One region of the Arthrobacter sp. Rue61a genome, then DNA from elsewhere that is predicted to be linked to it. Evidence: predicted binding sites of a transcription regulator. Region 1 holds the regulator's gene; the other holds the start of a gene.
What was found. Region 1 encodes LexA, which represses DNA repair genes until DNA is damaged. Its sites were predicted from a motif close to TCGAACANNTGTTCGA; they were not measured.

Region 1 (15,460 bases):
CGTCCCGCCTTTCTATTCGCCGTGGACCGCTAACGTTTTGCGGCCGAAGCGCAGGGACAGGCAGCGCATCCTCACCTTGGCCAAGGACCCTCCCCGCGGAATCAACCACGCCACATCACAACAGCCCTGCCCCCACAAGGCCCGGGCTGCCCAGTACACAGGAGGCCCTTTTGGCCGATGCCCGTCAGCCCAGCGCGAATAGCGCCCCACCCAGCAGCAAACAGCACTATTCTGGAATTGCCGAACAGTCTAAGGAGACCATGACCACCCAGAAGCACTCCGGATCCGATTCCGACGCCCAGGACATGAGTCCTGAACAAATCCAGGCCGTCATCGACCGGATTCTTTCCAAGGATGTACCTGCGCAGGCATCCGACGACAACGACGCCAATGGTGTGTTCGGCAAGGCGCAGGCGATTTCCACGCTGGACCAGGAACACAGCATCTTCGACGGCGATCAGGAAGATTTGGCTGAACGCCGCGCTCTTCGCCGTACCGCGGGACTGTCCACCGAGCTTGAGGACGTCACTGAGGTCGAATACCGGCAGCTGCGCCTGGAGCGAGTTGTCCTGGCCGGCCTGTGGACCGAGGGGACTCTTGCTGATGCAGAGAACTCCCTCCGCGAACTCGCGGCACTGGCTGAGACCGCCGGATCCGAGGTGCTGGATGGCTTGGTTCAGCGTCGGCAGAAGCCGGACCCCGGGACCTTCCTTGGTTCCGGTAAAGCCCAGGAACTCAAGGACATCGTCGCCGCCACCGGCGCAGACACCGTGGTGGTGGATACAGAGCTCGCGCCGTCTCAGCGACGCGGCCTTGAGGACATTGTGAAGGTCAAGGTCGTTGACCGGACCACGTTGATCCTGGACATCTTCGCCCAGCACGCCAAGAGCCGGGAAGGCAAGGCGCAGGTTGAGCTCGCACAGCTCGAATACCTGCTCCCGAGGCTTCGTGGTTGGGGTGACTCCATGTCCCGTCAGGCCGGTGGCCAGGTGGGTGGAGCAGGCGCTGGCATGGGCTCGCGTGGTCCGGGTGAAACCAAGATCGAACTTGATCGACGGCGAATCCGCACCCGCATGGCCAAGCTGCGTCGTGAAATCGCCGCGATGAAGCCAGCGCGCGAGACCAAGCGCGCCAACCGCCGTCGTAATGCTGTTCCGTCCGTCGCCATCGCCGGGTACACGAACGCCGGCAAGTCGTCCCTGCTCAACCGCCTTACCGACGCCGGTGTCCTGGTGGAGAACGCCCTGTTCGCCACCTTGGATCCCACGGTCCGCAAGGCGCAAACCCCGGATGGCATCGGCTATACCCTCGCAGATACCGTTGGATTCGTTCGTTCACTGCCAACCCAGCTGATTGAGGCTTTCCGGTCCACGTTGGAAGAAGTTGCAGATGCGGACCTGATCCTCCATGTGGTGGATGCATCGCACCCTGATCCTGAGGGCCAGATTGCCGCAGTAAGGGCCGTTTTCACCGAAGTGGATGCCCGCAAGGTTCCGGAAATCATCGTCCTCAACAAGGTTGATGTCGCGGATCCCTTTGTGGTGGAGCGCCTTAAGCAGAAGGAACCCCGCCACGCTGTGGTGTCCACCCGCACGGGTCAGGGTATTGCCGAACTGCTGGAAGACATCAGCCGATCCATTCCGCGGCCTGGCGTGCGCCTTGAACTGCTCATTCCCTACGACCGCGGGGAAATGATCAACAAACTGCACAATTCCGACTCGGAAATCCTCAGCCTTGAGCATGAGGAGAACGGGACCCGCGTAGTTGTCATGGTGCGTGAAGGTCTGGCTGCCGAACTGGAGTCATTCGTCAGTAATGGTTGAGAAGGTGGCGGCGGACGGCGTCGAGTCGGCGGGGGAGAAAGCCACCCTCGAGTTGTTGGACCGGGCTGTTGCCGGCATGGGCGGACAAAGCCGTACGGGTCAGCACGAAATGGCCAAGTATGTAACCCGGGCTATTGAGACCGGAGAGCATTTGCTGGTCCAAGCGGGAACGGGAACGGGTAAGTCCTTGGCTTACCTGATTCCGTTGATCGCTCATTCCATGGACAGCGACAAACCGACGCTCGTGTCCACCGCCACCTTGGCACTCCAGACTCAGATCGTCGGCCGTGATCTTCCCCGGCTGCTGGAGACGATCAATCCTGCCCTTGAGCGTCCGGTCAACGTGGCACTGGTCAAGGGCAGGGCCAATTACGTGTGCCTGCAGAAACTTGAAGGCGGATTCCCCAGCGAAGAGCCCTCCGAAGGGCAGCTGTTCTCCTTGGGCGAGGACACCAGCGTGCCTCACTTTGCTGCCTCCATGGGCGGGCCGCAATCCCAGCTGGGCAAGGAAGTAGTCCGCCTCCGGGAATGGGCGGAGAAGACCGCTACGGGCGACCGGGACGAACTGATGCCGGGCGTCACTGACAGGGCCTGGCGTCAGGTGTCCGTCACGTCCATGGAGTGCTTGGGTGCGCAGAAGTGCCCTCTGGCCGAGGAGTGCTTCAGCGAGCTGGCGCGCTCCAGGGCGGGGGAGGCCGACGTCGTGGTCACCAACCATGCCATGCTTGCCGTCAGCGCCTTCGAAGGCCTCGCTGTGCTGCCTGAGTACGACGTCGTGGTGGTTGATGAGGCGCATGAGCTTCAGGACCGCGTGACCGGTGCCGTATCAGGGCAGTTGTCGGTGGCGATGGTCCACGCTGCGGCATCCAGTGCCCGCAAGCACACAGCCATAACAGTGGACGCCCTCAACGCTGCAGCGGACCGGCTGGATATGGCCATCGCCGGCGTATCCAACGGGCTGTTGCCCAGTGGCCTCAATGACGAGCAGCTCGATTGCCTGGACCAATTGCGGGACGCCACGCGCGCTGCGCTCTCGGATTCGAAGACTGATTCGTCAAGCGCAGTGGACGGCGGCCGCCAGCTCGCGCGCTCACGGCTCATGCTCATCCTGGAACTGTGCGAGCGAATGCTGGCCGCCAAAGAGAACCGGGAAGTTGTCTGGTTCTCGCGGAACAGCACATTCGACCCCCAGCAGGGCTATTCGCAACCGGATGAGACTGCCCCGGCTTTGATCAATATCGCCCCGCTCAGTGTCGCGGGACGGCTTCGGGAGGGCCTCTTCGCCGGCCATACCGTGGTGCTGACTTCCGCCACGCTGGCCATAGGCTCTGCCTTCGAGCCGGCAGCAGGCGGCCTCGGCCTGATTGGCGACGGTGCCCCGAGTTGGACAGGGATCGATGTCGGATCGCCCTTTGACTACCCCAAGCAGGGTGTGTTGTACGTGGCTAAGCACCTGCCCAAACCCGGTCGGGGAACTTCGCCCGAGGCGCTGGACGAATTGGAAGACCTCATCCGGGCCTCCGGAGGCGGGGCTCTGTGCCTGTTCTCCTCACGGCGTGCGGCAGAGGAAGCAGCCGATGCCATGCGACTCCGGCTGGACGTGGATATCCTCTGCCAGGGCGAATCAACTATGGCGGCCCTCGTAAAGCAATTCGCGGATGAGCCGGACACCTGCCTCTTTGGAACAATGTCACTGTGGCAGGGGGTCGACGTTCCTGGCGGCTCATGCCGTCTGGTGGTGATTGACCGCATTCCCTTCCCGCGCCCCGATGATCCCCTCATGACTGCCCGCTCCCGGGCAGTGGCACAATCAGGCGGGAATGGCTTCATGGCCGTATCAGCAACGCACGCTGCCATCAGGCTGGCGCAGGGCGCTGGCCGCCTGATCCGCTCGACGGGCGACAAAGGGGTAGTGGCAGTGCTCGACTCGAGGCTTTCGACGGAACGTTACGGAGGCTTCCTGCGTGCCGCCCTGCCGCCCTTCTGGGCAACGACGGACCGATCAGTGGTCCGAGGCGTTCTGGAGCGTCTGGGCTCGGCTAAGGCCCCGTAGCGCAACCTTCCCGTGGACACCTGCTGGTGTCCACGGGAAGGGGCGTCTAGATGGAGCTGCGTCTAGGGGGAACGGCGTCTAGAGAGAGCGCAGTACCGAAACTACTTTGCCCATGATGGTGGCCTGATCGCCGAGGATGGGTTCGTACTGGGTGTTTTGGGGGAGCAGCCACGTATGGCCGTCACGCTGGCGGAAGGTCTTCACGGTTGCTTCGTCATCCAGCAGGGCGGCCACGATGTCGCCGTTGATGGCGTCGTTCTGGCGGCGGACCACCACCCAGTCACCGTCACAGATGGCGGCATCAATCATGGAGTCGCCGGCCACTTTCAGCATGAACAATTCGCCGTGCCCCACAAGTTGCCGGGGGAGTGCAAGTACGTCTTCCACCGTCTGGTCAGCCAGGATTGGGCCACCGGCAGCGATGCGGCCAACCAGCGGAACCATGGCGGTATCGCTGGCGCTGGCGAGTTCCGTTACGGCAAGGCCACCCGCGCTGCGAAGGGTGGTGGGCGCTTCCACTCCCGGAATCGCCCCACCATCAAGGGTCAGCGGCATCAGGACTTCCATGGCGCGCGGACGCTTGGGATCCCTGCGGAGATAACCAAGCTTCTCCAATTGGGACAACTGATGAGTAACGCTCGACAAACTGGCCAGACCCACGGTGTCGCCGATCTCACGCATGCTGGGCGGGTAACCGTTGTCATTGACCGACCGTTGGATGGTCTCCAGGATCTTCTTCTGCCGGACAGTCAGGCTCTTGGGACTCTTTTGAGGCTGCTGGCTCCGCAGGGGTGCCCCGCCGCCTGTGGCTTTCGCTGCCATGTTCGCCAATGCCCTTCCGTTCGGCCCCGAACCGTGCCCGGGGTTGTCGGGTCTGCAAAAAATGTCAGACCCTCCTGTTCCACTGAAACAGTGCTGTTTCTTCACTCAAACGTAGGGCAGGCACAGGCGTTTATCAAACATTTGTTCTAGCGAGTCTCGACACCGTTCGTTGATAAGTGCTAAAAATGTCATAGCAAGGTTCGAATATGTGTTCTATAAACCTGATGCTGAAGCCGGATGTTCGAACATAGCGTTCGAATATCCGGAGCCAGAGGAAGGGAACACCAAGAATTGGCCGCCAAGCACCGGGCACCCCGGAGCTTGGCAATAGCTCAGAAGGGCTCAGCTCATGTCCGCAATCACTACGTTCGCTGATTTCCGCACCACCCAGGCATCTGCTCGCCTGCGTCTCACCCGGCGGGGACGGATTGTTTTCTTCGGCATTCCGGCAATGCTGCTGGTGGCGGCACTGCTGAGCCTGGCCGGTTTCATCAACTCTCCAGCCAAGGCCTCGGACTCGCAGTCCCAACTGCGTCCGCCCGTTGCCGTCACCGTCACGGTTCAGCCGGGGCAGTCCCTGTGGGGCATCGCCGGCGCTGCCGCTCCCGAGCGGGACCCTCGGGATGTCATCGCCGAGATCATCCAGCTGAACGACCTCCGCGGCGGTCGCATCCTGCCAGGCCAGCAGCTGTTCGTTCCGGCGAACTGAGCCAGTTCCCATCCGCAGGAACCCGTGATCGGGCGTCACAGTTAGTCGGCAGTGCCGGAGGCCCCTTAAACTAAGTTGGTGAGTGACCAGCTTGAGCGACTTGACCGACTTCCCCTCCGGACCAACCTGCGTGGACTGAGCCCCTACGGCGCACCGCAGCTTGATGTCCCCATTCTGCTCAATGTCAACGAGAACACTCATGGCGTCCCCGCAGATGTCCAAGCCGCCATCACCGAGGCCGTAGCCGCTGCGGCCACAGGACTGAACCGCTATCCGGACCGCGAGTTCACGGAACTTCGTGAAGCCTTGGCCGAGTACCTTGGCCACGGACTTTCTCCGGACAACATTTGGGCCGCCAACGGATCCAATGAAGTCCTGCAGCAGATCCTTCAGGCATTTGGCGGACCCGGCCGCAAGGCCTTGGGCTTCCCTCCCACGTACTCCATGTACCCCCTGCTTGCCAGTGGCACAGACACCGAGTATGTCCGCGGAGTGCGTGCCGACGACTACGGGCTGGATGCCCAATCAGCCGCTGCCCAGGTTCGGGAAACGGGAGCCAACATTGTGTTCCTGTGTTCACCCAATAACCCCACGGGTACAGGCCTGAGCCTTGACGTCGTCGAGGCCGTCTATGAGGCCGGCGAAGCGAGCCAGGCCATTGTGATCGTGGATGAGGCTTACCACGAGTTCGCGCACGACAATACTCCGAGCGCCTTGACCCTGTTGGCCGGACGCGAGCGTCTGATCGTCTCGCGCACCATGAGCAAGGCATTCGCCTTGGCGGGCGCCAGGCTCGGATACATGGCGGCTGCCCCGGAAGTCACGGACGCCATCAGGCTGGTCCGCCTCCCGTACCACCTCTCTGCCGTCACGCAGGCAACGGCCCTCGCAGCTCTCAATCACCGCGAAGCCCTTATGGCCGATGTTGAGGACATCAAGGTTCAGCGCGACCGCATCGTTACTGAGTTGCTGCGCATGGGCCTCAAGCCTGCGGCATCAGACTCCAACTACGTCTTCTTTGGAGGACTGGAGGATCCGCACACCATCTGGCAGGGCCTGCTGGATGCCGGCGTGCTGATTCGCGATGTCGGCATCCCCGGACACTTGCGCGTCACTGCCGGAACCGAGCCGGAAACCACAGCTTTCCTGGAGGCTTTGGAAGCATTGCTGGACGGCACAGCGCCACACCGCGCCTAAACTTGTCCATAGACCCAACCCACCCTCCGTGTATAAGGACGTCCCAATGAGCGAAACCGGCGCCACGCCGACCGCTGCCCGCACTGCGCGCATGGAGCGCACCACCAGCGAGTCTTCCGTCCTGGTGGAGATCAACCTGGACGGTTCCGGTGTCTCCGACATCAGTACCTCGGTACCGTTCTATGACCACATGCTGACGGCACTGTGCAAGCATTCCCTGATTGACATGACCGTCAAGGCAACCGGCGATACCCACATTGATGCGCACCACACGGTGGAAGATGTCGCCATCACCTTCGGGGAGGTCCTTCGCCAGGCCTTGGGCAACAAAGCCGGTATTCGTCGCTTTGGTGAAGCAACGGTTCCCTTGGACGAAGCCTTGGCTCACGCCGTCGTTGATGTTTCCGGACGTCCCTACCTGGTCCACGGCGGTGAGCCGGCCGGACAGGAGTATCACCTGATCGGCGGGCACTTCACGGGATCGCTGACCCGTCACGTTTTTGAGGCCATCACGCTGCACGCCGGCATCTGCCTGCACATGAACGTCCTTGCCGGACGGGACCCGCACCACATTGTAGAGGCCCAGTTCAAGGCCTTTGCGCGCGCGCTGCGTGCGGCCGTGGAGTCCGATCCCCGAGTGGAGGGCATTCCGTCCACCAAGGGCGCACTATGAGCGGCCAGGTTTTGAAGGATGGGGCAGTGGCGGATGCCATTGCGTCCGTGAAGCCGGAGTCGCCGGAAGGCAAGCCCACCGTCACCGTATTGGACTATGGATCGGGCAACGTTCGGTCCGCTGTCCGTGCGCTTGAACGCGCGGGCGCCCATGTGGTGTTGAGCTCCAAGCCTGAGGACGTGCTCAACGCTGATGGTCTGGTGGTTCCCGGGGTTGGTGCCTTCGAGACAGTGATGAAGGAACTTAAGTCCGTTGACGGCATCCGCATGATCGGGCGCCGGGTTGCCGGTGGCCGCCCTGTGCTGGCCATCTGCGTCGGCTTGCAGGTCCTTTTCGAAGCCGGTGTTGAGCATGGCACCGAATCCGAAGGCATGGCCGAGTGGCCCGGCAAGGTTGAGCTCCTGCCCGCCCCCGTGGTCCCTCACATGGGCTGGAACACGGTAGACGTGCCGGAGGGCTCAAAGCTCTTCGCCGGCGTGGAAGAGGAACGTTTCTACTTTGTGCACTCCTACGGTGTTCAGGAGTGGAATTTCGACGTCGTGCAGCCCCGAATGGCTCCTCCCATGGTCACGTGGTCAGAGCACGGTGCACGCTTCATTGCTGCGGTGGAGAACGGCCCTCTCTGCGCCACGCAATTCCACCCGGAGAAGTCAGGCGACGCCGGAGCGCGGCTCCTGCGCAATTGGGTGGACAGCCTCCGCAAGCCCGCTCAGGAAGCATCCGGAAGCGGTGCCGCCTAAATGTGGTGGTCGGTAATACTCATGGGCCTCGCGGGCTTGCTGGTGGGTGGGGGTATCTCCTTCCACCAGCAGAAAAAGCCGCGGTGGGTTTCCATTTCTTTCTATGTGCTGGCCGGGATGTCCCTGCTGGCCGCTTATCTCCTGACGCTGGGTAACTGAACCAGGCGCTCAACAAGCCCGCGTCACCTTTCAAACTCCAAGGACACACATGACCACCTCCGCCCAGTCCGTTCTGGAACTCCTTCCCGCCGTCGACATTGTTGACGGTCAGGCAGTCCGCCTCCTTCAGGGAGAAGCCGGTTCGGAAACCAGCTACGGCACACCCCTTGAAGCAGCTTTGAACTGGCAGAACGACGGTGCCGAATGGGTGCACATGGTGGACCTTGACGCCGCTTTCGGGCGCGGAAACAACGCCGCGCTGATCAGCGATGTCGTGTCGCAGCTCAATGTCGAGGTGGAGCTCTCCGGCGGTTTGCGGGACGACGAGTCCCTGGAACGTGCACTGGAACTGGGCGTCGCGCGCGTAAACCTCGGTACGGCAGCGTTGGAGAACCCGGAATGGACCCGGAAAGCAATCGACCGCTTCGGTGACAAAATCGCGGTCGGCCTTGATGTCCGCGGTACAACTCTTGCCGGGCGCGGTTGGACCAAGGAGGGCGGCGACCTCTGGGAGGTTCTGGCCCGCCTCGAGGATGCAGGTTGTGCGCGTTATGTAGTCACCGACGTCACCAAGGACGGAACACTGCAGGGCCCCAACGTGGAACTTCTGCGCCAGATGGTGGAGAAGACCGGCAAGCCTGTTGTCGCGTCGGGCGGAATCTCCAGCTTGGAAGACCTCCGTGTCCTGCGCGAACTGGTACCTCTGGGCGTTGAGGGCGCGATCGTAGGCAAGGCGCTCTATGCGGGTGCCTTCACGTTGCCCGAAGCCCTGGACGTTGCCGGCCGACGCTGATGCCCCACGACGAAGGACACGGGCATGGGGATCACGGCCACGGACGGCGTGAGCTTCCCGGCCACATTGCGGCCGCGTTGGCCGGCGCCGGGGGAGCTACCGACTCTGCAGGCCAGCCCTGGGCCGGCAGGAGCCTCAGCGGTGACGACGCCAAGATCCACAATTTCGAGGACGACGACGGCTCAGCGGACCCCGGGTACGTAGCCGCCGTGGCGGCACTGATCAACGGAACAGGCAGTGAGGCAGACGTTGTGGCCTCCCTGGCGACGGCACGGGTTTTCGTTCCGGTGGTTGCTCAGCTGGCTGAAGAAGCCGAAGGCGTTGACGGCCTGCACGCTGACAAGCAAGCGGATATGGCGTTGGTCACACTTAAGGCTCCTGATGGCCGCACGGCCATGCCGGTATTTACTTCCGCAGCCGCCCTCGAGGCATGGCATTCGGAGGCGCGGCCGGTTGCCGTTTACGCCGCGCGCGCAGCACTTTCGGCAGTATCTGAAGGCGCACAACTGTTGGTGTTGGATCCCGGTTCCGACTTTGCCTTTGTTGTGCGGCGCCCGGCCATGTGGGCCCTTGCCCAGCAGAAGGACTGGACGCCGTCATACCTTGATGATCAACTGGAGGCTGCTCTCGGTTCCACGGTCACGGCCTTCCGGACGGTCCGTCGACTCGAGACGCAACCCGGCGGCGGTGTTTCGTCGCTGACGGCCGATGGTCGTCAGGTCTCAGGAGGCGGTGCGGGGCCGGAGCTACGCGTTGTTCTTTTCCTTGAGGATGGACTCGACGCCGTAGCGGTGCAAACTCTCGTTGCCCAACTGAACGAGGCGTGGGCGCAGATGGATTCCTTTGCCGAAAGCGTTGATTCCATGGAAGTAAAACTGCAGCGTGCAGCACAGGAGCCCACGCGGCATTAACGGCAGCACCGGTTCCCCGGGGCTGCCCTGGGGAACAAGAGGATTTAGCCAGTGAACTTCGCTCTCTACAAAGAGATGCTGTCCATCCGTCCTGTCCGGCGTCTACTGATAGTGGGCATGATTGCCCGCATTCCGCACTCGGCTGCCGGAGTGCTGCTGACGCTGCACATCGTGCTCACACTGGGCCAGGGATACGCTGCTGCCGGTGCGGCAGCAGCCGTCATGACCATCGGCATCGCGGTGGGTGCACCGTGGCGTGGCCGCCGGGTGGACATGGTGGGCCTCAGGAAGGCACTGATCCCTTCGGTTGTCTCCGAAACTGTCATCTGGTCGGTCGTTCCGCACGTTTCATACGAGTGGCTGCTGCCGCTGGTGTTCGTCGGCGGCCTTTTCACGCTGCCGATCTTCAGCGTTGTCCGCCAGTCGTTGGGCGTCATGGTGGATGGTGAGCAGAGGCGTTCGGCGTTCGCCCTTGATTCCATCGCCACCGAGCTGGTCTTCATGATCGGCCCGGCAGTCGGTGCCATCGTTGCCACCAGCGGCTTCTCGGCAATTGGTCTCACCGCGGTGGGAATCTCCGTCTCTGTGGCGGGACTGTTCCTCATGTGGTTCAACCCGCCAACACGCAGCGAGGTGGTGTGCAGCCCACAAGAATCGGCAGACCGGGCCGCAGCTGACCTCGCTGCCGCGGAGGCTGCCATGGTGGCTTCAGCGCCTGCCCACGTTCAGGAGGCGGCATCGGAGATGGCGTCGGCAACCTCGCGTACAGCAGCCCTTCGGACCCGGGTCGCCAGGAACTTCACCTGGTTCACGGTCTCTGTTGCGGCACTCTTCGCGGTTGCTGCGGGATCGGGCATGGTGCTTAGCGGGTCCGACGTCAGCATCGTCGGGCTGTTGGAACGTGGCGGGCACGAGAATGAAATCGGAATTGTCTTCTTCTTCTGGTGCGCCGCGTCGGTAGTTGGCGGACTCATCTACGGGTCCATGAAGCGGTCCATCTCGCCAATGCTCTTGCTGCTTGGAATGGCCGCCCTCACCATACCTATGGGCTTCGCCCAAGACACGTGGACCCTTGCGTTCCTGTCGCTGTTGCCCGGCCTGTTGTGCGCCCCGGTTTTGTCGGCATCGTCGGAGAAGGTGGCTGACCTGGTGGACGAGGAACGCAGGGGTGAAGCGATGGGCTGGTACGGCTCCGCACTGACCGCTGGCGTTGCGTTGGGCGCTCCTCTCGCCGGGGTCTTCATTGACACGGTTGGGCCGTCGGGCGGCTTTGCGGCCGTCGGCATCGCCGGCGTCGCTCTCTGCGCTACGGGCCTCATCCTCACGTCTTTGCGCCGCCGGTCCGCGCGCGTCTGAGGCGCGGTATAACCAAGCAAACAACGACGGCGGGTCGACCACATGTGGGTCCACCCGCCGTCGTTGTTTCTTGCGGTTGTTGGGGCTAGTTCACCGGTCCGGTGAACTTTTCGCCCGGGCCCTTGCCCGGTGCGTCGGGAATGAGTGACGCTTCGCGGAAGGCGAGCTGCAGTGAGCGAAGGCCATCGCGCAACGGGCCTGCGTGCTGTGAACCGATCTCCGGGGCGGCTGCCGACACCAGGCCGGCGAGGGCTGTGATCAGCTTGCGGGCCTCGTCCAAGTCCTTGAGGTCCTCGGCATTGGGGTCATCTGCCAGGCCAACCTTGACGGCGGCCGCACTCATGAGGTGGACGGCGCCGGTGGTAATAACTTCCACGGCCGGAACTTCAGCGATGTCACGGATCTGCTGGGACACCCCGGCATCAACGGCGGGGGCGGCGTCTTCGCCATAGGAGTTGCGGGAATTGCTGTCTTCAGTGCTCATACTGGTAAGCTTGTCACAGACCGACTGGAAGTCGTTATTCACAGTCAACATCTGCAGTTCATGCTCCCGCCTCACGCAATGTGCGCTTGGCGGGTTGTTTCTGTAGAATTGATTTTCAGTTTGCAAGCGGAGTTCTCTCCCACCCGCGTCAGCCGTTCCCTTCGGGGACAGGATCCCTTTTTGGGACAAGAGGTTGCCGGGTACCTGGTCGGACACTTTTGGAGGCATGGCCTCCGGGGGTGCGTGCTTCCTTAGAGGAGGTGCAGCCGATCTTCGAGGCCTTCGATTGCACCAGCAATTGGGGGCCTTCTCTATTTGCCGGTGACATCATCACAACCACAGGAGCTTTAACATTAGCGAGCCAAGAATCAATGAGCGTATCCGCGTCCCCGAGGTGCGGCTGGTCGGTCCTGCCGGCGAACAGGTAGGAATTGTCCGCATCGAGGACGCCCTGCGTCTTGCTGCCGAGTCCGATCTCGATCTCGTTGAAGTTGCCCCGCAGGCTAAGCCTCCTGTTTGCAAGTTGATGGACTTCGGCAAGTACAAGTACGAAGCCGCCGTAAAGGCCCGCGAGGCCCGCAAGAACCAGACCAACACGGTTCTGAAGGAAATTCGCTTCCGCCTGAAGATCGACAAGCACGACTACGAAACCAAGCGCGGACACGCACTTCGGTTCCTGGGTGCCGGCGACAAAGTCAAGGCCATGATCCAGTTCCGCGGCCGTGAGCAGCAGCGTCCCGAGATGGGCATCCGCCTGCTGCAGCGTTTCGCTGAAGACGTTGCCGAGGTTGGCATCATCGAGTCCAGCCCGCGCATCGATGGCCGCAACATGGTCATGGTGATCGGCCCGCTGAAGAACAAGGCTGAAGCGAAGGCTGAAGCCCGTCGCGCAACGCAGCGTGCTGAGGCCAAGGCGCAAAATGAGGCCAAGGCGTCGGGACGCGTTGACACCACGGGCGAGCAGGCTCCGCTGACTCAGAGCCTCGCTGACCTTCTTCCCGAGGGCTTCAGGGTCACCGAAGAGGAGACCAAGCAGGAAACTGTTGAAGCACCCGAGGTCCAGGCGCCGGTTGCTGAGGAAGCTCCGGTTGTTGAGGAAACCGCGCCGGCTGCTGAAGAAGCTCCGATCGTGGAGGAAGCTCCGGTTGTTGAGGAAGCCCCTGCGCCGGTGGTTGAAGAAGCACCCGTGGCCGAGGCTGCACCGGTCAAGGCAACGCCGGCCGCAAAGGCTCCGGCCGCCAAGGCTGCTCCAGTAGAAGCAGCTCCGAAGCCGGCTGTTCCCGCAGCTGCCCCGAAGCCTGCAGTTCCTTCGGCTCCGAAGCCCGTCGCCAAGCCGGCAGCTCCCAAGCCGGCAGCCCGGCCCGCGGCGCCCAAGGCTGCGCCGAAGCCCGCATCACGCAAGACCAACTAGTTCAACGCCGCGGAGGCCCCGCCTCCATCGGCAAGCAACCAGCACGCCGGCCCTCGTAGGCCGGCTGCGCGAAAGAATCGCGGACTCGTCCGTGGATACGTAAGGAGATCGGTTCCCATGCCGAAGATGAAGACCCACAGCGGTGCTAAGAAGCGCTTCAAGCTGACCGGTACCGGCAAGCTGAAGCGCCAGCAGGCCAACCGCCGTCACTACCTGGAGCACAAGTCCTCCAGGCTGACCCGTCGTCTCGCAGGCGACAAGCTCGTCTTCAAGGGCGATGCCAAGGTCATCAAGAAGATGCTCGGCGTCTAAGTTCCAAGTTCTTTGGTTACTGCCATCCGGCAGGGACCGACTACACCAAAAGCCTTCTCAGGCCGGCCGGGTTTCCGGCAGTAGCAGCTTGGGATAAAGATTTCTGAAGGAGTACGCACGTGGCACGTGTGAAGCGGGCGGTAAACGCCCACAAGAAGCGCCGGGTTGTCCTCGAACGCGCAAAGGGTTACCGCGGACAGCGTTCGCGCCTGTACCGCAAGGCCAAAGAGCAGCTGCTGCACTCGTTTGTGTACAGCTACGGTGACCGCCGTAAGAAGAAGGGTGACTTCCGTCGCCTCTGGATCCAGCGCATCAACGCTGCATCCCGCGCCAATGGCCTCACCTACAACCGGCTGATCCAGGGCCTCAAGGCCGCTGAGGTTGAGGTTGACCGCCGCATGCTGGCCGAGCTGGCCGTTTCCGACGCCAACGCTTTCGCCGCTCTGGTGAACATCGCCAAGGCTGCACTTCCGGCTGACACCTCGGCTCCTGCAGCTGCCGCTGCCCCTGCCCCCAAGGCTGCCAAGGTTGCTCCGGCTGCTGCCACCGCAACGGCTGTCAAGGCTGTCGTTTCCGAGAAGCCGGCCATCGACGGCGCAGTTGCTGCTGACGGCGACGAGGCTCCGGAAGGCTACGCCATCAAGGGCAACGCCGAGTCCAAGAAGTACCACGTTCCGGGTTCCACCTGGTACAACACCACTGCTGCTGAGTACTGGTTCTCCACCGTTGAGGCTGCAAAGGCTGCCGGCTTTGAGCCTGCAGGTGGCGAAGCCCGCCAGCAGATCAAGAACTAGTCGCAACTGCCACTAAAGTTCTTTATATGAACGAAACCGGGCGCCCGCAAGACTTTCCGATGACCAACCCCCGAGCTGATCGGGTGAGGGACGTCGCCAAGCTTGCCGGGCGCCCGGCGCGTTTAAAACGCGGACGCTTTCTGGCAGAAGGTCCGCAGGCGGTGCGTGAGGCGTTGACGCTGCACCGTGAGCGCACCGCGGCCGGAGGTCCCGCCGTCGTGCATGAAGTTTTCGCCAGCGAAGCCTGCCTTGAACGCCTCCCTGAGCTTGCCGACCTCGCGCTGGGGACGCTGCTCCGGCTGGCAAGCGACGAAGTCCTTGCCGCCATGGCGGACACCGTCAATCCACAGGGGATTGTGGCAGTGTGCAGTTTTGTGGATGTCAGCCTGGATTCAGTGCTCGACGCCGGTCCCCGCCTGATCGCCGTGATGTGCCAGGTGCGCGACCCAGGCAACGCCGGTACGGTCCTGCGCGCCGCTGATGCGGCTGGGGCAGATGCCGTGGTGCTGACAGGCTCCAGCGTGGATATTTACAACCCCAAGGCTGTCCGCTCCACTGCCGGCTCCCTCTTCCACCTGCCGGTGGTTCTGGGAGCCGACGTCGAGGAACTGGTGGCACAGTGCCGCCGGCGAGGGATCGGCATTCTGGCGGCCGATGGCTATGGAACCGTCAACCTGGACAAGCTGCAAGATGAGAATGCGGCGCGGAGGCTCGGGAATGGTTCCGTAGCCTCGGACTATGCCCTTGAGTCTCCTACGGCATGGTTGTTCGGTAACGAGGCACAGGGTTTGTCGGATGCGGAGCTTGCACTGGCTGATCACCGGGTGGCAGTACCGGTTTATGGGGCAGCTGAGAGCCTTAACCTGGGCACGGCTGCCACGGTGTGCCTTTACGCCAGTGCGCGCTCCCAGCAAAGCGCCCGAGTGGGGAATGTGTAAACAGCGCATCGCCGGGTACGGTATTGGATGCAGGATCAGACGATGACGACTCTTCTTGGTCAATTCCATTCTTTCCCTAACCCGAAGAGGTGAAGCTTTCGTGGCTGCAGGTGGCGGTACCAAAGCGATTGTGGCGGCGCTTGCCGCGAACCTGACCATCGCCGTATTGAAGTTCGTTGCGTTCTTCCTGACGGCGTCATCGTCCATGCTCGCAGAAGCCATTCACTCTGTAGCTGACTCAGGCAATCAGATCCTCCTGCTCGTGGGCGGAAAGCGTGCCAAGAA
Region 2 (15,460 bases), 1.1 Mb from region 1:
CGATCATCTTCTGGTAAATCGAGTAGTAGTGCTTCGGACGGCCCGTGATGGTCGCCTTGATGCGTGCCGTCCGCAAGTCATCCGCTATCTGGTTACGGATGACGCTGAGGCTCTTTTCCCGCTCCGGCGTCCGGTCTCCCACCATGCGTACGATTTCCTCATACACCTTGGGGTACAGCGCAGCGAAGGAAAGATCTTCCAATTCCCACTTGATGGTATTCATGCCCAGGCGATGGGCCAGGGGTGCGAAGATCTCCAGTGTTTCGCGGGCCTTGCGCGATGACGACTCCGCGGAAACGAATCGCCAGGTGCGTGCATTGTGGAGACGGTCCGCCAGCTTGATCATCAGGACACGGATGTCCTTGGCCATCGCGACGACCATCTTGCGGACGGTTTCCGACTGGGCAGCCTCACCAAAACTGACTTTATCCAGCTTGGTGACGCCGTCCACCAACATGGCAACTTCAGGGCCGAAGTCGCGCGTCAGGTCAGCCAGCGTGTACGGGGTGTCCTCCACGGTGTCGTGAAGCAACGCTGCCGCCAGGGTTGTCCCGGTCATGCCGAGCTCAGCCAGGATGGTGGCCACGGCCACCGGGTGGGTGATGTACGGATCACCGCTCTTGCGCTTTTGTCCCTGGTGGCTCTGCTCCGCCACCGCGAAAGCGCGTTGGATCAGATCGAAGTCCTCTTTGGGATTGTTCGCCCGGACGGTCCGCAGCAGGGGTTCCAGGATGGGCGAGTAGGGGGCGATGCCCCGTCCGGTCAGGCGGGCCAGGCGTGAACGTGTGCGTTCCCGCCGTCCCGGGAAGGTGGGACGCACGCCGGGAGAATCAACCGGCACCGCAGCTGCAGTCCGTCCCGGCACACTCGTTGCCGGAACTGCCACAGCCTTGCGGCCGTCATCCCCGCCCGCCGGTGGTGCCGACGTCGCACGTTCTTCCACAGAAGTACCCCTCACAACCGATTTAATTCTCCCAGTCTATTCCCGCAGGTGAATGCTTCTGCAACCGGGCAGCACATGACAATGACTCAAGCAAGTCAAGAAGCCGGCCTCCGCACTGATGCGGAGGCCGGCTTCCGGCGAAACAACGGGGTTGAACAGGCCCTAGACTGTGGCTTCAGTCCTGCGGTGCGCAACCTTTTTGGCTTGCTTCACGAGTTCCGGCTCACCTTGGCGCAGCCACGCGTACAGAGGCGCCGCAATGAAGATCGTGGCAGCCGTACCAATGATGATGCCCACGAACAACGCCAGGGAAAGGTCCCGCAGCGTGCCAGCGCCCAGGAGGCCTGCACCGATAAACAGGATTGCTGCTACCGGGAGGACGGCCACCATCATGGTGTTGATGGAGCGGACCAGAGTTTGGTTGATCGCCAGGTTGACTTCTTCACCGAACGTGCGGCGGGTGGACGTGGTGATATCCGCCGTGTTTTCACGAATCTTGTCGAACACCACCACGGTGTCGTACAGCGAGTAGCTGAGGACCGTCAGGAATCCGATAATCGCCGACGGCGTGACTTCGAAGTCACTGAGGGCGTAGATGCCCGCTGTAATAAACATGGTGACCAGCATGCCCACCAACGCCGACAACGACATCTTCCAGGTCCTGAAGTACAGGGCCATCAAGACAGCCGCCAAACCAACGAACACCACCAAGCCGATGAGCGCCTGTCGGGTGACATCCTGGCCCCAGGTGGGACCCACGAAGTTGGAGGTCACTTCGTTTTCCGTGACTCCGTAGGCGCTGGTGAGGCCGTCCTTGATGCGGTTCGTCTCGTCGTCGGTCAACTGGTCCGTCTGGATCCGCATGGTGTTGCCGGCAACGTTCGCGACGCGCGGAATGGCGCCGGGAACGACGTCGTGCACGGCCTTTTCGCCGAGGCTCGCGTCGGTGGTGCTCACGTTGGAAACGGTGAACTCCGAGCCGCCACGGAACTCAATGCCAAGGTTGAAACCACCCTTGGCCACCGGGATGAGGATAGAGAGGGCTACGGCGACGGCCGCAATGATGAACCAAATCTTCTTCGAATTTACGAAGTTGTATGAGCGCTTGCCCGTGTAGAGCTCATGGCCGAAGGTTGCGAAGCTCGTCGTCATTACTTCTCCTCCTTGGTGCCGTTGGAAGTACCAGTGAGCTGGCCCTTCTCGGCAAGGCGCCTCTCGGCGATGGTCATGCGTCGTTCGGCTTCGGCTGCGGCACCGGTGTTGCGTGCGCGAACCACGGCAGGCTTTTCCTCAGGCGTACGGAGGCGCCCCGCCCCCCGGTACAGGGGAACTGCGCCCAAACGGTCAGGGGAAAGCCCGGAGAACCTGTGACCTTCGCCGAAGAACTTAGTGCGCGCCAGGAGCTGCAGCGTGGGGTGCGTAAACATGAACACCACAATGAGGTCGGCAACTGCCGTCAAGCCGAGCGTGAACGCGAAGCCACGGACGTTGCCCACAGCCACGAAGTAGAGGACAACTGCGGCCAAGAGATTGACCGCCTTGGAAGCCAGCACCGTTCGCTTGGCGCGCTTCCATCCATTCTCCACCGCGGAAACGAGTCCACGGCCCTCGCGCAGCTCATCCCTGATGCGTTCGAAGTAGACAATGAAAGAGTCCGCAGTCTGGCCAATGGCCACGATCAGACCTGCTACGCCTGCCAGGGAGAGACGATAGTTTTCCGTCCATCCAAGGATGGCGATGGCCAGATAGGTCAAGACACCCGCCACCACAAGGGAAGCGATGGTGACAAGACCCAAGGCACGGTACTGGAACAGCGAGTACACAACTACCAGCAACAAACCGATCATGCCTGCGAGCAGACCAAGGCGAAGCTGGTCGCCACCCAGGGTGGCAGAGATCTGCTCCTGCGATTGGATCTCGAAGCTGATGGGCAAGGCGCCGTAGCGCAACTGGTCAGACAGGGCCTTGGCGGAAGCCTGGGTGAAGTTGCCCGTGATCTGCGGCTTTCCATCGGTGATGACAGCAAGGGCGCGCGGCGCCGAAATTACTTTGTCGTCAAGGACGATCGCGAACTGGGACTTGGGATCATCAGAACCCTGCAATTGTGCTGCAGCATAGAACTGGTTGAGCCGCTCTGTGACTGCCTTGAACTTCGCCGTTGCATCCGCGTTGAAGACGATGTTCACACCCCAGGAATTGGTCACGGAGCCCTGTGCGCCCTGGACCTGGGAGAAGGTGGAATCACTGATGTCCTGGCCCCTGACTTCCACCGGACCAAGGATGTACTTGATCGCGGGAGTCTGGGCGGTGGCTGCCTCGCAGGTTACCAACGGCTTGGCAGGATCCGAACGCTCGCGCTTCTCCGGGGAGGGATTCACGCAGTCCAGCGCCTCGAATTCCTTGACGATATCCGCCGTTACCCAGTTGATGTCGCTGGCGTTGGCCGGCTCCGCGGTGGGCTTGGGCAGCTGGTCATCCGGAGTGCGCTGCTCGGCCGGGACAGCCGCCGGGTCACCGTAGGTGATCACCGGCCGGAAGTTCATGTCGGCAGAAGCCTGAATCAGGTCGCGGGTTTCCTTGGAAGGTGTTCCCGGAAGGCTGACCACCACGTTGCGGCCCGACTGGGTGCTGATTTCGGCTTCGGCAACACCCGAGCCGTCAACTCGCTGCCGGATGATGGCAACTGCCTGGTTGAGCTGCTCTTCATTGATCTCGCTGGAACCCTCCACCCTGGGGGCCAGGATCATCTGGGTTCCGCCTTCAAGGTCCAGAGCAAGCTTGGGAGCCCAACTGGCATTGCCAGTTACTACTCCACCAGCCAGGACAGCTGTTAGTACAACGAAAATTGCTCCAAGCCAGGTCAGCACCCTGCGGGCTGAGTTTTTGGGGCCGGTCCGTGCCATTATCGATCTTCCTGTTATCGCCGGACAGCCGCCGGCCGACGCTTGTGAGCGTCTGCCGGCGGCTCTCCGCTGCCGTAGAAGTTGCCTTGCGCGGTGTCGCCGCGACTAACGGTGCTAGTTGTCCTTCTTGTCCTCTTTGTTGAGGCGCGCGATGGTTTCTTCCGGGGTCTCGACGGCGGCAGGAGCTTCAGTCTGCGCGGCGGTCAGGGAAGAAGCGTCGTCCGGAACAACCGGCGCTTCTTCGGGGGTGGTTTCGACCACCTTGGTGACTGCCTGGCGGTGAACCGTAGCCTGGTTGCCCGGCGAAAGCTCGATGACAACCTTGTTCTCAGCTTCGTCGATGGACACGATGCGGCCAAAGAGACCGAAGCTGGTCATGACGTCGACACCCGGAGCGAACTTGGACTGCATTTCAGCCTGCTGCTGCTGGGTCTTCTTGTTGCGGCGGAACATCATGAAGACAAAGAGTCCAAGCATGACGAACAGCAATATGGTCATTGGATCCACAGGGAAGTTCCGTTCTGTACTTACGTTTTGGTTCACGGCAACGTCCCTGGCAGATCCCCGTAGCGGGCATGGATCAAGGACTCGAACGTGCCGAGCGTCATACCAGTCTAGTGGGAAAAGCTGAACACAGCGTGTTAACCGACAGTATCTACGCTTTCGGCGTGGTTTTCGTCCTCACCGAACAGGGCAAGCGTCTCTTGGCCGAAGACTCCTGCCGGGACTGCATAGCCCAGGTGCGTCCAAGCGGACGCCATGGCGATGCGACCCCGCGGCGTTCTTCCCAAAAGTCCCTCGCGGACCAAGAAAGGCTCAGCTACGGTCTCCACCGTTTCGGGTTCCTCACCCACGGCAATGGCCAAGGTGGACAAGCCGACGGGACCACCGTTGAACTTGGTAATCAGGGCTTCCAGAACGGACCGGTCCAGCCTGTCCAAGCCCCGCTCGTCTACTTCGTACATATCCAAGGCTGCTGACGCCGAACGGGCGTCGATTTGCTCAATGCCGTGAACGAGGGCCCAGTCGCGAACCCGGCGGAGGAGCCTGTTGGCTATGCGGGGTGTTCCCCGGGAACGGCCCGCAATCTCCGTAAAGCCTGCAGAGTTCACCTTCAGGTCCAGGAGCCCTGCCGAGCGCCGGAGGACAAGCTCGAGTTCGGCCACCGAATAGAACTCAAGGTGCCCGGTGAAACCGAATCGGTCCCTCAGAGGCCCCGGAAGAAGACCTGCGCGGGTGGTGGCGCCCACCAGGGTGAAGGGCGGCAGCTCCAAGGGAATGGCAGTTGCGCCCGCTCCCTTGCCCACCACGATGTCCACACGGAAGTCCTCCATGGCCATGTACAGCATTTCTTCTGCGGGCCTGGACATGCGGTGGATTTCGTCAAGGAACAGGACCTCGCCCTCCGAGAGCGAGGAAAGGATGGCTGCGAGATCTCCGGCGTGCTGGATGGCAGGTCCGCTGCTGATACGCAGTGGTGCGTTCATTTCGGTCGCGATGATCATGGCAAGCGTGGTCTTGCCGAGTCCTGGAGGCCCGGACATCAACACGTGGTCGGCGCTGCGGCCTCGCATCTTTGAGGCCTCAAGCACCAAAGCAAGCTGCTTGCGGACCCGGTGCTGTCCCACAAAATCGTGCAGGTTCTTGGGACGGAGAGCGGCCTCGATGACCCGCTCTTCCGGTTCTTCTCCCCCGCTGACGAGTGATGGCTCAGCCACGGCTGCCTACGCGGTTTCCTGCGCGCGCCCCGTCCTGGCCAAGCCAGCGCAGCGTAGCGCGAAGTATCTGGGCCACGTTTCCGGCGTCCACGAGTTCCGGCGAATCAGCCATGGCTTTGTCGATGCTGCCGTTGGCGTCCTTCTCTGACCATCCCAAGCTGGTCATGGCGGCGACTACCTGAGGCTTCCATTCGGCGTTCGGGGCTGCGGCGGGAGCAGTGCCGGTGCTGGTTCCGTGCGGGACCAACTTCCCGGCCAGTTCCAGGACGATACGGCCGGCCACCTTCGGACCAATACCCGGCACCTTGGTGAATGTCTTGCTGTCGCCGGTGTGTGCAGCAACCCGGATAGCTTCGGGTTCATGCACGGCAAGAACGGCGAGGGCAAGCCGCGGGCCAACCCCGCTGACGCTGAGGAGGACGTCGAAGACTTCGCGTTCGTCGTCGTCCGCGAAACCGAACAACGTGAGGGAGTCTTCCCGGACGATCATGGAGGTGAAGAGTTTGGCTTCACTTCCGGTCTTGAGGTGGCTCAAGGTCTGCGGTGTGGCATAGACACTCATACCCGCACCGTTGAGGTCGATAACAGCGGTGGACAAACCAACGTGGGCTACGGTTCCACGGAGAAAACTGATCAAGACCCGGCTCCTGAAATACTGCCTGCTCCGTCGCCGTAATATTGCGGCCAAAGCGGACTATCCGAACATATTTACGAATACCCTAGCAAGAGCAGCCGACAATCACCGTTTGCGGCGCGCTTTTGCTTCGGCGTCGGCCCAGGCCTTCTGCGCCGGCGTCAGGGAACTGTTGCCGGATGCGGCGCCCATTCCGCTGCCTGCACGCCAGGCGTGCGTTAGTGCCAATGCGAGGGCGTCCGCCGCGTCAGCGGGCTTGGGTGGAGCATCCAGGCGCAAAATCTTGGTCACCAGCTTGGTTACGGCATCCTTGTTGGCCGTGCCGCTGCCGGTTACCGCGGCTTTGACCTCCGACGGTGTGTGCAACGCGACGGGGATGCCACGGCGTGCGGCCGCAGCGATGACGACGCCTGAGGCTTGGGCCACACCCATTACCGTGCTCACGTTCATCTGCGAAAAAACGCGTTCGACGGCGACGACATCCGGCTCGTGACGGTCGAGCCACTCATCAATTGCCTGGGCGATGACCAGCAATCGTTTGTCCAGCGTGAGTTCCGCCGACGTGCCAACCACACCCACGGCCACCATGGTGGCCCTGCGGTTTTTCTCGATGTCCACAACACCGATGCCGCAACGGGTAAGGCCCGGATCGACTCCCAATACGCGAAGAGTCAATTCCGGGCCTTCCTGTTAGCTGTCAAAGTAACTGCGCTGCACCCGACTACTCGGAGTCGAGGGCAGCCTGCACTTCCTCGCTGAGGTCCGCGTTGCTGTAGACGTTCTGGACATCGTCCAGGTCTTCCAGCGCATCCACGAGCTTCATGAACTTCTTGGCACCGTCAACGTCCAGGTCCACCTGCATGGACGGAACGAATTCGGCTTCATCGGTTTCGTAGTCGATACCCGCTTCTTTCAGGGCGTCGCGGATGGCCTGAAGATCGGAGGGCTCGGAGTGAATCTCCCAGTTTTCGCCGCTGTCCTTGACTTCCTCGGCTCCAGCCTCCAGGACCGCCATCAGAATGTCGTCTTCGCTGAGGCCGTTCTTGGGCAGCACCACAACGCCCTTCCGGGCGAAGAGGTAGCTCACGGAACCGGGATCGGCGATGGTGCCACCGTTGCGGGAGATTGCCAGGCGTACCTCGGAAGCAGCACGGTTCTTGTTGTCGGTCAAACATTCAATCAACAAAGCCGAGCCCTGCGGACCGCGGGCCTCGTACATGATTTCGGTGTAGTCCACCACTTCGCCGGTGAGGCCTGCCCCACGCTTGATGGCACGGTCGATGTTGTCATTGGGAACCGAGGTTTTCTTGGCCTTGGTGACGGCGAGTTCCAGGCCTGGGTTGCCGGCGAGGTCCGGGCCACCCATGCGGGCAGCAACTTCGATGTTCTTGATCAGTTTCGCGAACGACTTTGCACGCCTGCCGTCAATGATGGCTTTCTTGTGCTTGGTGGTCGCCCATTTGGAGTGGCCTGACATGCTTTACGCTTCTCCTCTGATCATTCGAATAAAGAGTTCATGCACGCGTTTCTCTCCCGTCACTTCCGGATGGAAGGAGGTGGCCAGCAATTGGCCGGAACGCACTGCAACAATTCTAGCCACTCCATGCAAAGTAGCCGTGTGGCTGGCGTGGTCGGGGTCAACCTGGGCAAGGACTTCGACGCCTGGACCTACGCGTTCCACCCAGGGGCCGCGGATGAATACTGCGTGAACGGGATCCACACCGGACTCCCCCGCACTGAAATCCAACCCCTTGAAATCGAGGTCGGTTTCGAAGGACTCGCGTTGGCGTCCAAAGGCATTTCGGCGGACAGTAATATCCAATCCGCCAAAAGTCTGCTGGGGATTTCCGTCCAGGTCCGTAGCCGGGTCCGCAATTTCATCGGCCAACAGGATCATGCCGGCGCAGGAGCCGTAGACGGGAAGTCCCTCCGCGATGCGCTTTTGAAGGGGGTCACGGACTTCGAAGATCCGGGAGAGTTTGTCAATGGTGGTGGATTCGCCGCCTGGAATAATCAGGCCGTCGATGTCGTCGAGCTCTGACGGGCGGCGGATACCCACGCCGGTGGCACCAGCGGCCTCCACAGCGTGGATATGCTCGCGGAAGTCGCCCTGGAGAGCCAGCACGCCGATCCGGAGTCCTGAACCCACGCGTGACGAAGCGTCGGAAAGGGGGTTGGTCATTCGACCATCATAGTGGCCCAAGCCTTCCGTTACGCCGTTTGCGGCCACCAGGCATTACCGGCAGTCAGGGTTCCATGCCCTGACTGGGATATATTACAGAGCATGCTTTCCTTCAGCGTCCCCCTCGGCAAGCTGGTCCGCACACTGTCCCGGCTCCGGGGTGGAGGCTCAGCTTTCCCCGGCTTGGTAGTCGAGAAAATCGACCCCGGCTTCATGCAGCGAACGCTGGCGTCGCTCCCCCTTGGCGTAGCCGTGGTCAGCGGCACCAACGGTAAAACCACTACCACCAAGATGGTGGTTGAACTCCTTGAGAGCCAAGGCTTGAAGGTCTTCACCAACCGCAGCGGCAGCAACTTCACCCGGGGCGTAGCCGCCTCACTCTTAGGCGACGTGGATTGGCGTGGACGCCTCGACGCGGACATCGCCATTCTGGAACTTGACGAGGCCCACGCCGTGCACTTCGTCAATAAAGTGGAGCCCCGCTTCAGCCTCCTGTTGAATGTCCTGCGCGACCAATTGGACCGCTTCGGTGAAATCGACAAGACCGCCCGTTTGCTGGAGCACATCGCCTCCAAGACCACTGACACGGTGGTCCTCAACCGGGAGGACCCCCGTGTCGCCCGGATTGCCAACGCCCTCAACACCTTGGACGCCGTACACCACCCCGAGATCAGGTACTTCGGTCTCGACGAATCGTTGCGCAGCACTTTTCCCAACGACGACGAGATGCGCACCACGGCGATCGGCCCTTCCCCGTCAGGAACCTCGGTTGCCGCAGAAACCGGTGACGACGTAGACCTGCCGGCTGCCGACGTCGTACTTCGCCGGGTAGGTGCCCAGGACGCTGACTTTGAGTTCGACGGCGAAACCGTCACCACAACCATGAAACTGCGCGGCGTCTACAACATCTTCAATGCTGCGGCGGCATTGTCGCTGGCGCGGGCCATCCTGGGAACCGGCCCCGTTGACACGCCCAAACTCGTGAAATCTTTGGGAGAAGTTGCTCCCGCGTTCGGCCGCGGTGAAAGCCTCACGGTGGATGGACAGCCCTTGGAGCTGGTTCTCGTGAAGAACCCCAGCGGGTTCCGTCTCGGACTGAAGTCCTTCCCTGCCGGTGGGTACGCCACCATGATTGCCATCAACGACAACTACGCCGACGGCAGGGACATGTCCTGGCTTTGGGACGTTGAGTTCGATTCCCTGCGGGAAGACGGCGTTGAGGTCCTCACCGGTGTCCGCGCCTACGATATGGCGCTGCGCCTCCAGTACGACGACGTGCACTTCGGAGTCGTGGAACCTGACATCACCGCAGCTCTTCGGGCTTTCATAGACGGCTCGCGGGGCAAGCCCAAACGCATCTTCTGCACGTACACCTCCATGCTCGCCATTCGCCGTGAACTGGCCAAAATCACCATAGTTGAGGTGGTCTCATGACCTCGGAAGCACAACCCACGCCTGACTCACAGCCCAGCAAGGGCACCATCCGCGTTCTCCAGCTCTACCCGCGGGAAATGAACATCTACGGTGACTGGGGCAACGCCCTGGTCCTTAAGCAACGGATTAAGTGGCATGGCTACACCCCGGAGTTGCTTGAGTACAACGTGGGCGACGACTTCCCCGACGACGTGGACATCATTGTGGGCGGCGGCGGGCAGGACAGCGGCCAATTGGTCATCCAGGACGACCTCCAGGCGCGCGCCGGACAGCTGAAGCAGCTCGCCGACGAAGGTGCCCCCATGCTGGTGATTTGTGGGCTGTATCAACTTTTCGGCAAGTTCTTCAAGACCAGCACAGGGCCCGTCATTCCCGGTATTGGCATCCTTGACGTCGAAACCCACGGAACCGACGAGCGACTCATCGGCAACGTGACCATGAAGTCTGCCGAATTTGGCGACATCCTGGGCTACGAGAACCACAGCGGGCAAACTACCCTGGGTCCCGGCGTCGAGCCTCTCGGCACTGTCACCAAGGGCGCGGGCAACAACAGCAAAGACGGGCATGAGGGCGCCCGCTACAACAACGTTGTAGCGAGCTACCTTCACGGTTCATTGCTGCCGAAGAACCCGGCCATTGCGGACTTCCTGATCCGCACGGCGGCCGAACGTAAATTCGGTACTTTCGTGCCTGGAAGGCCCGACGACGGTTACGCGCGCCTTGCGCGGGAACACGCCGCCCGCCGGCCGAGGTAGAAGTTACTTTTCCTTGGTGATCAGTAGTTCGTGTGCGCCTGCAGTTGCTGCGCCCATGGACTCAACCACCGCTTTGGTTCGCTGGTAGGTCTCAGCGTCGGCCGCAGGTGTAGCGCAGACTCCCTGGGGTGCGTCGCTGGCTACCGAGCACCAGCGATAGGGATCGCGAACGATGACTGATGGAGCCCAGGCGAGATCCGAAGCAGCCCAAGTACCTGCAGCGTTTTGGCTGAACTGTGCCCTGACGAGCAGCCCTTCGTTATTGGCGACGTACCACGGTGACAATTCAGTGACGCCGTTGCCCAGCCCATACACGATCCACGTGCCTTTGTAATTCTCGATAGGCAGCACCGAGTGGGTGTGGTGTCCGTAGATCATGGTGAACTGTCCGCTGTCCACCAACGCGTGAGCAACCTCCTGCTGCTGGGCATTGGCTTCGCTGGCGTACTCGTCCCCGGCATGCATGACGCCAAGGACAATGTCAGCCCCAAGTGCCTTCGCCTGGGTCGCCTTCGCGATCATGGCCGCCGGGTCCAGCTCGTCCACCAGCCACGGGTATTCCGGGATTTGCCCATTGTGGCCATACGTTCCAATGATGACGGCCACCTTGGCTGCGTCCGTTTGGAGCATCAGTATTTCCTTGGACTCCGCTTCCGTGCGGTAGGACCCCGTGTGCTTCAGGCCCGCTGCATCCAAAGCATCCAGTGTCCGGAGCAAACCTTCGGTCCCGCGGTCAATGGTGTGGTTGCTCGCTGTAGTGCAGGCCTGGTAGCCGACGTCCTTGGAAGCAGTGATGATTTGCGGCGGCACGTTGAAGGACGGGTAGGCAGAGAACGGCCCTTCCGGAGAAGCAACGGGCGTTTCTTGGTGGCAAATGGCGAGGTCGCTGTTGCGAATGTAGCGACGCTGTCCTTCAAGAAGTGGGACGAATGTGTAGCCGGGAAGACCTGCCGCCGCGGCGTCAGCTCTAGCTTGTTGCCAGAGCTGGGTGTGAACCAGCATGTCGCCTGTCACCGTGATGGAGGTGCAGCGTAATTCCGGGCAAGCGGGCCCCCTGCCCGGAGTCGGGTTTGGCGCAGGTGTACGCGTTGGAGCCGGGGTTTCCGTTACCGGGGCCGAAGCGGCGCTGCTGCGGTTCGAGTTTTCAGTTTCGGAAATGACACCGCAGGCGTTCAAGGACAGGGTGAGCGCCATCGCGCCCAGCACGAGTGCCGCCTTCTGAGGACGGTACCAGGCCGCGGAAAATGTGATTTTGCCCATGACTTTCATCCTACGGCGGAAGCCCGGAGGAACAGGGCGTGCCGCTCTTGAGGACACGATTCTTACGTGAAAGAGTCGCTTCATGACCAATCCACTCTTGAGTTCCAGCCCGCTGCCTTACGGGCTTCCGCCCTTCGCCGGCATTTCAGCAGAGCACTACGCCGAGGCCGTAGAGGTGGGCTTGGCTTCGCATCTCCAGGAAATTTCGCGGATCGCGGACAACCCGGAGCCCGCCACCTTGGAGAACACAGCCTTGGCCATGGAGCGGTCCGGACTTCTCCTCAACAGGGCTGCGGCAGCGTTCTTCACTCTCGTTTCCGCGGATGCTTCAGAGGCCATCAAAGCGCTTGAGACAAAGTTGTCACCCAAGTTCTCAGCACATCAGGATGCTGTCTATATGAACCGCGCGCTCTTCGAGCGGTTTGCCGCCATAGAAACCATCGGCCTGGATGCGGAAGCCTCCCGATTGGTGGAGGAGTACCTCAAGGAGTTCCGACAGTCCGGAATTCAGCTCGATGACGCCGGGCAGCACCGCTTGCGTGAAGTCAACGCGGAGCTGTCCCGCTTGGGCACCGAGTTTGGCCAGCGCGTCAAGGAAGGCATGAAGTCCGCCGCCCTGCTCCTTGACGACGCCGAAGATCTGACCGGGCTGCAGCCCGAAATGGTTTCCGCCGCTGCAGAAGCTGCAAAGCTTGCCGGGCATGATGGCAAGTACCTACTGACGCTGATCCTACCCAGCAACCAACCCGCCTTGGCGTCACTGGAGAACCGAACCATCCGCCGTCGCCTGTATGAAGCGTCCCTGGCTCGCGGCGCCGATGGCGGCACCTTGGATGTCCGCGACCTGGTGAAAGCTACTGCACGTTTGCGGGCCGAGAAAGCCACACTTTTGGGGTTTGCCAACTTCGCTGAGCTGGTAGTGGACCAGCAGACTGCGCCAGGTTTCAGCGAAGTACAGGCGATGCTGGGCCGGCTCGCTCGGGCTGCCCTGAGCAACGCTGAGTCGGAAGCACAAGCCTTGGCCGAATCCGCCGGCCACCAACTTGAGCCGTGGGATTGGGCGTACTACTCAGCCCGGGTCCGCCAGGAGAAGTTCGAGGTGGACGAGCAAGCACTCCGGCCTTACTTCAGCCTTGAAACCGTACTCAACGACGGGGTCTTCCATGCGGCGACCAAGCTGTACGGGGTTACCTTCAGTGAGCGGGAAGACCTTGAAGGCTATCACCCGGATGTCCGTGTCTGGGAAGTCCGTGATCAAGACGGCAGCGGCCTCGGCCTCTTCTTGGGCGACTACTACACCCGGGAGTCAAAGCGCGGAGGTGCCTGGATGAATTCCCTCGTGGAACAGTCCAGCCTGCTGGGAACCCAGTCCGTGGTCATCAACAACCTCAACATCACCAAGCCGGCTCCCGGCGAGCCTACATTGCTGTCCTTGGACGAGGTCCGTACCGTTTTCCACGAATTCGGCCACGCGTTGCACGGGCTCTTTTCCGATGTCACCTATCCACGGTTCTCCGGAACGTCCGTACCGCGCGACTTCGTGGAATATCCGTCCCAGGTCAACGAAATGTGGATCATGTGGCCCGAGGTCCTGGCCAACTATGCACGCCATTACTCCACGGGGGAGGCACTCCCCCAGGACACCGTGGACAAACTCAATGAGTCATTGTTGTGGGGAGAAGGGTTCGCAACTACCGAATATCTCGGGGCGGCGCTCCTTGACGTGGCGTGGCACGTGCTGTCCGAGTCCGAAGTCCCGGAGGACGTTCTCGCGTTCGAAGCCAAGGCGCTGGCTGATGCGGCAATCACGCACCCGCTGATCCCGCCGAGGTACCGCACGGGGTATTTCCAACACATCTTCGCCGGTTCGGGTTACGCAGCGGGCTACTACTCCTATATCTGGAGCGAGGTGCTGGACGCCGACACTGTGGAATGGTTCAAGGAAAACGGCGGCCTTACCCGCTCCAACGGGGACCGGTTCAGATCCGAGCTGCTATCGAGGGGTAACAGCCGCGATCCGCTGGAATCCTTCCGCTCATTCCGAGGCCATGACGCCGAGCTGGAACCCCTGCTAAAGCGCCGCGGCCTCAACTAAACACAACGACGCCGGACGCTCACCTCATAAGGCGACCGTCCGGCGTCGTTCATAACCTCAAGCACCTCAAGCTGAGGGCAGGGGCGATCCGGCAGTGTGCGTAAAAGGGGCCCCGCGCCCTGAGCAGCTACTTAGCTGCCAACGGGGCGCGGGGAATAGCACGCAGAGGATTGCCGCTGTCCGAGACTTAAGTGCGGCTTACCAGCCGCGCTCTGCGAGGCGGTGGGGCTGCGGGATATCGTCGACGTTGATGCCCACCATGGCTTCGCCCAGGCCGCGAGAGACCTTGGCGATGACATCGGGATCATCGTGGAACGTGGTGGCCTTCACGACGGCGGCGGCGCGCTCTGCGGGGTTGCCGGACTTGAAGATACCGGAGCCAACGAATACACCGTCGGCGCCGAGCTGCATCATCATGGCAGCATCAGCCGGGGTGGCGATGCCACCGGCGGTGAACAGGACCACGGGGAGCTTGCCGGTGGCGGCAACTTCCTTGACCAGCTCGTACGGGGCCTGCAGCTCTTTGGCCGCAACGTACAGCTCGTCCTCGGGCAGGGCAGCGAGCTTGGCGATCTCCGAACGGATCTTGCGCATATGGCCCGTGGCGTTGGAAACATCGCCGGTACCGGCTTCGCCCTTGGAACGGATCATCGCCGCGCCTTCGTTGATACGGCGCAAAGCCTCACCGAGGTTGGTGGCACCACAGACGAACGGGACGGTGAAGTTCCACTTGTCGATGTGGTTGATGTAGTCCGCCGGGGTCAGGACCTCGGACTCGTCGATGTAGTCAACACCGAGGGACTGCAGGACCTGGGCTTCGACGAAGTGGCCGATGCGGGCCTTGGCCATGACCGGGATGGACACGGCGGCGATGATCGCATCGATCATGTCGGGATCGGACATGCGGGACACGCCGCCCTGGGCGCGGATATCGGCCGGGACACGCTCGAGTGCCATGACAGCCACGGCACCGGCATCCTCGGCGATGCGGGCCTGCTCGACGTTAACGACGTCCATGATGACGCCGCCCTTGAGCATCTCCGCCATGCCCCGCTTAACGCGGTTGCTGCCCGTGACGCTGTTCGCGGACGAACCGGCTTCGTTGCTTACATCTGGTGTAGACACAAAAACCCCTATGGGTAGATAAACGACCGTTTTGCCGGAGGCGCGCGCAGCCACACGACCGCAATCAGCGCACACCGGGTTTCAGGTCAAGGTGACCAAGTACTAGTAATAGTAGTCGCACCTTGCATGGTGGCAGTACATTCATTACTGCCTCGAAGGGCAATAAAGCGGGCTCTGGTAGGACAGGTGCACAACCGGAGAGGAACGATTTTGGTTTGCCAACCAGTTCCCCCGGCAAGCGTTGACCCACGGCGTTTATGCTGCAGCAGTTCCATCGGCTTCGGCCATGGCCTGTCGGCGAACGGCGGTCATCCGTTGGACGATCGTCACCACACTTGCCAAGGCAAGGAGGATCAGGGTCCCGAACAATACAACCGGCGGCAGACCCAATCCCGTGAGCCCCGTGACGAG

Region 2: the regulator LexA is predicted to act here: its motif matches at 6,263-6,278, upstream of ruvA (Holliday junction branch migration protein RuvA).

The regions. Positions count from the first base shown of each region.
Region 1 covers NC_018531.1:1,644,216-1,659,675, forward strand. The annotation lists gene hflX (GTPase HflX) at 261-1,823, shown strand; gene ARUE_RS07580 (ATP-dependent DNA helicase) at 1,816-3,876, shown strand; gene lexA (transcriptional repressor LexA) at 3,955-4,698, opposite strand; gene ARUE_RS07590 (LysM peptidoglycan-binding domain-containing protein) at 5,048-5,407, shown strand; gene ARUE_RS07595 (histidinol-phosphate transaminase) at 5,486-6,604, shown strand; gene hisB (imidazoleglycerol-phosphate dehydratase HisB) at 6,651-7,277, shown strand; gene hisH (imidazole glycerol phosphate synthase subunit HisH) at 7,274-8,017, shown strand; gene ARUE_RS24075 (CG2302 family histidine operon protein) at 8,018-8,176, shown strand; gene priA (bifunctional 1-(5-phosphoribosyl)-5-((5-phosphoribosylamino)methylideneamino)imidazole-4-carboxamide isomerase/phosphoribosylanthranilate isomerase PriA) at 8,226-8,969, shown strand; gene ARUE_RS07615 (SseB family protein) at 8,969-9,880, shown strand; gene ARUE_RS07620 (MFS transporter) at 9,932-11,236, shown strand; gene ARUE_RS07625 (DUF1844 domain-containing protein) at 11,322-11,720, opposite strand; gene infC (translation initiation factor IF-3) at 12,115-13,131, shown strand; gene rpmI (50S ribosomal protein L35) at 13,249-13,443, shown strand; gene rplT (50S ribosomal protein L20, sunset domain variant) at 13,563-14,237, shown strand; gene ARUE_RS07645 (TrmH family RNA methyltransferase) at 14,264-15,175, shown strand; gene ARUE_RS07650 (cation diffusion facilitator family transporter) at 15,276-15,460, shown strand, end outside.
Region 2 covers NC_018531.1:2,705,276-2,720,735, forward strand. The annotation lists gene ARUE_RS12250 (RelA/SpoT family protein) at 1-943, opposite strand, end outside; gene secF (protein translocase subunit SecF) at 1,106-2,095, opposite strand; gene secD (protein translocase subunit SecD) at 2,095-3,846, opposite strand; gene yajC (preprotein translocase subunit YajC) at 3,961-4,344, opposite strand; gene ruvB (Holliday junction branch migration DNA helicase RuvB) at 4,488-5,564, opposite strand; gene ruvA (Holliday junction branch migration protein RuvA) at 5,557-6,201, opposite strand; gene ruvC (crossover junction endodeoxyribonuclease RuvC) at 6,304-6,873, opposite strand; gene ARUE_RS12285 (YebC/PmpR family DNA-binding transcriptional regulator) at 6,920-7,675, opposite strand; gene pdxT (pyridoxal 5'-phosphate synthase glutaminase subunit PdxT) at 7,679-8,380, opposite strand; gene ARUE_RS12295 (Mur ligase family protein) at 8,483-9,814, shown strand; gene ARUE_RS12300 (type 1 glutamine amidotransferase) at 9,811-10,569, shown strand; gene ARUE_RS12305 (CapA family protein) at 10,573-11,838, opposite strand; gene ARUE_RS12310 (M3 family metallopeptidase) at 11,912-13,924, shown strand; gene pdxS (pyridoxal 5'-phosphate synthase lyase subunit PdxS) at 14,123-15,049, opposite strand; gene pgsA (phosphatidylinositol phosphate synthase) at 15,305-15,460, opposite strand, start outside.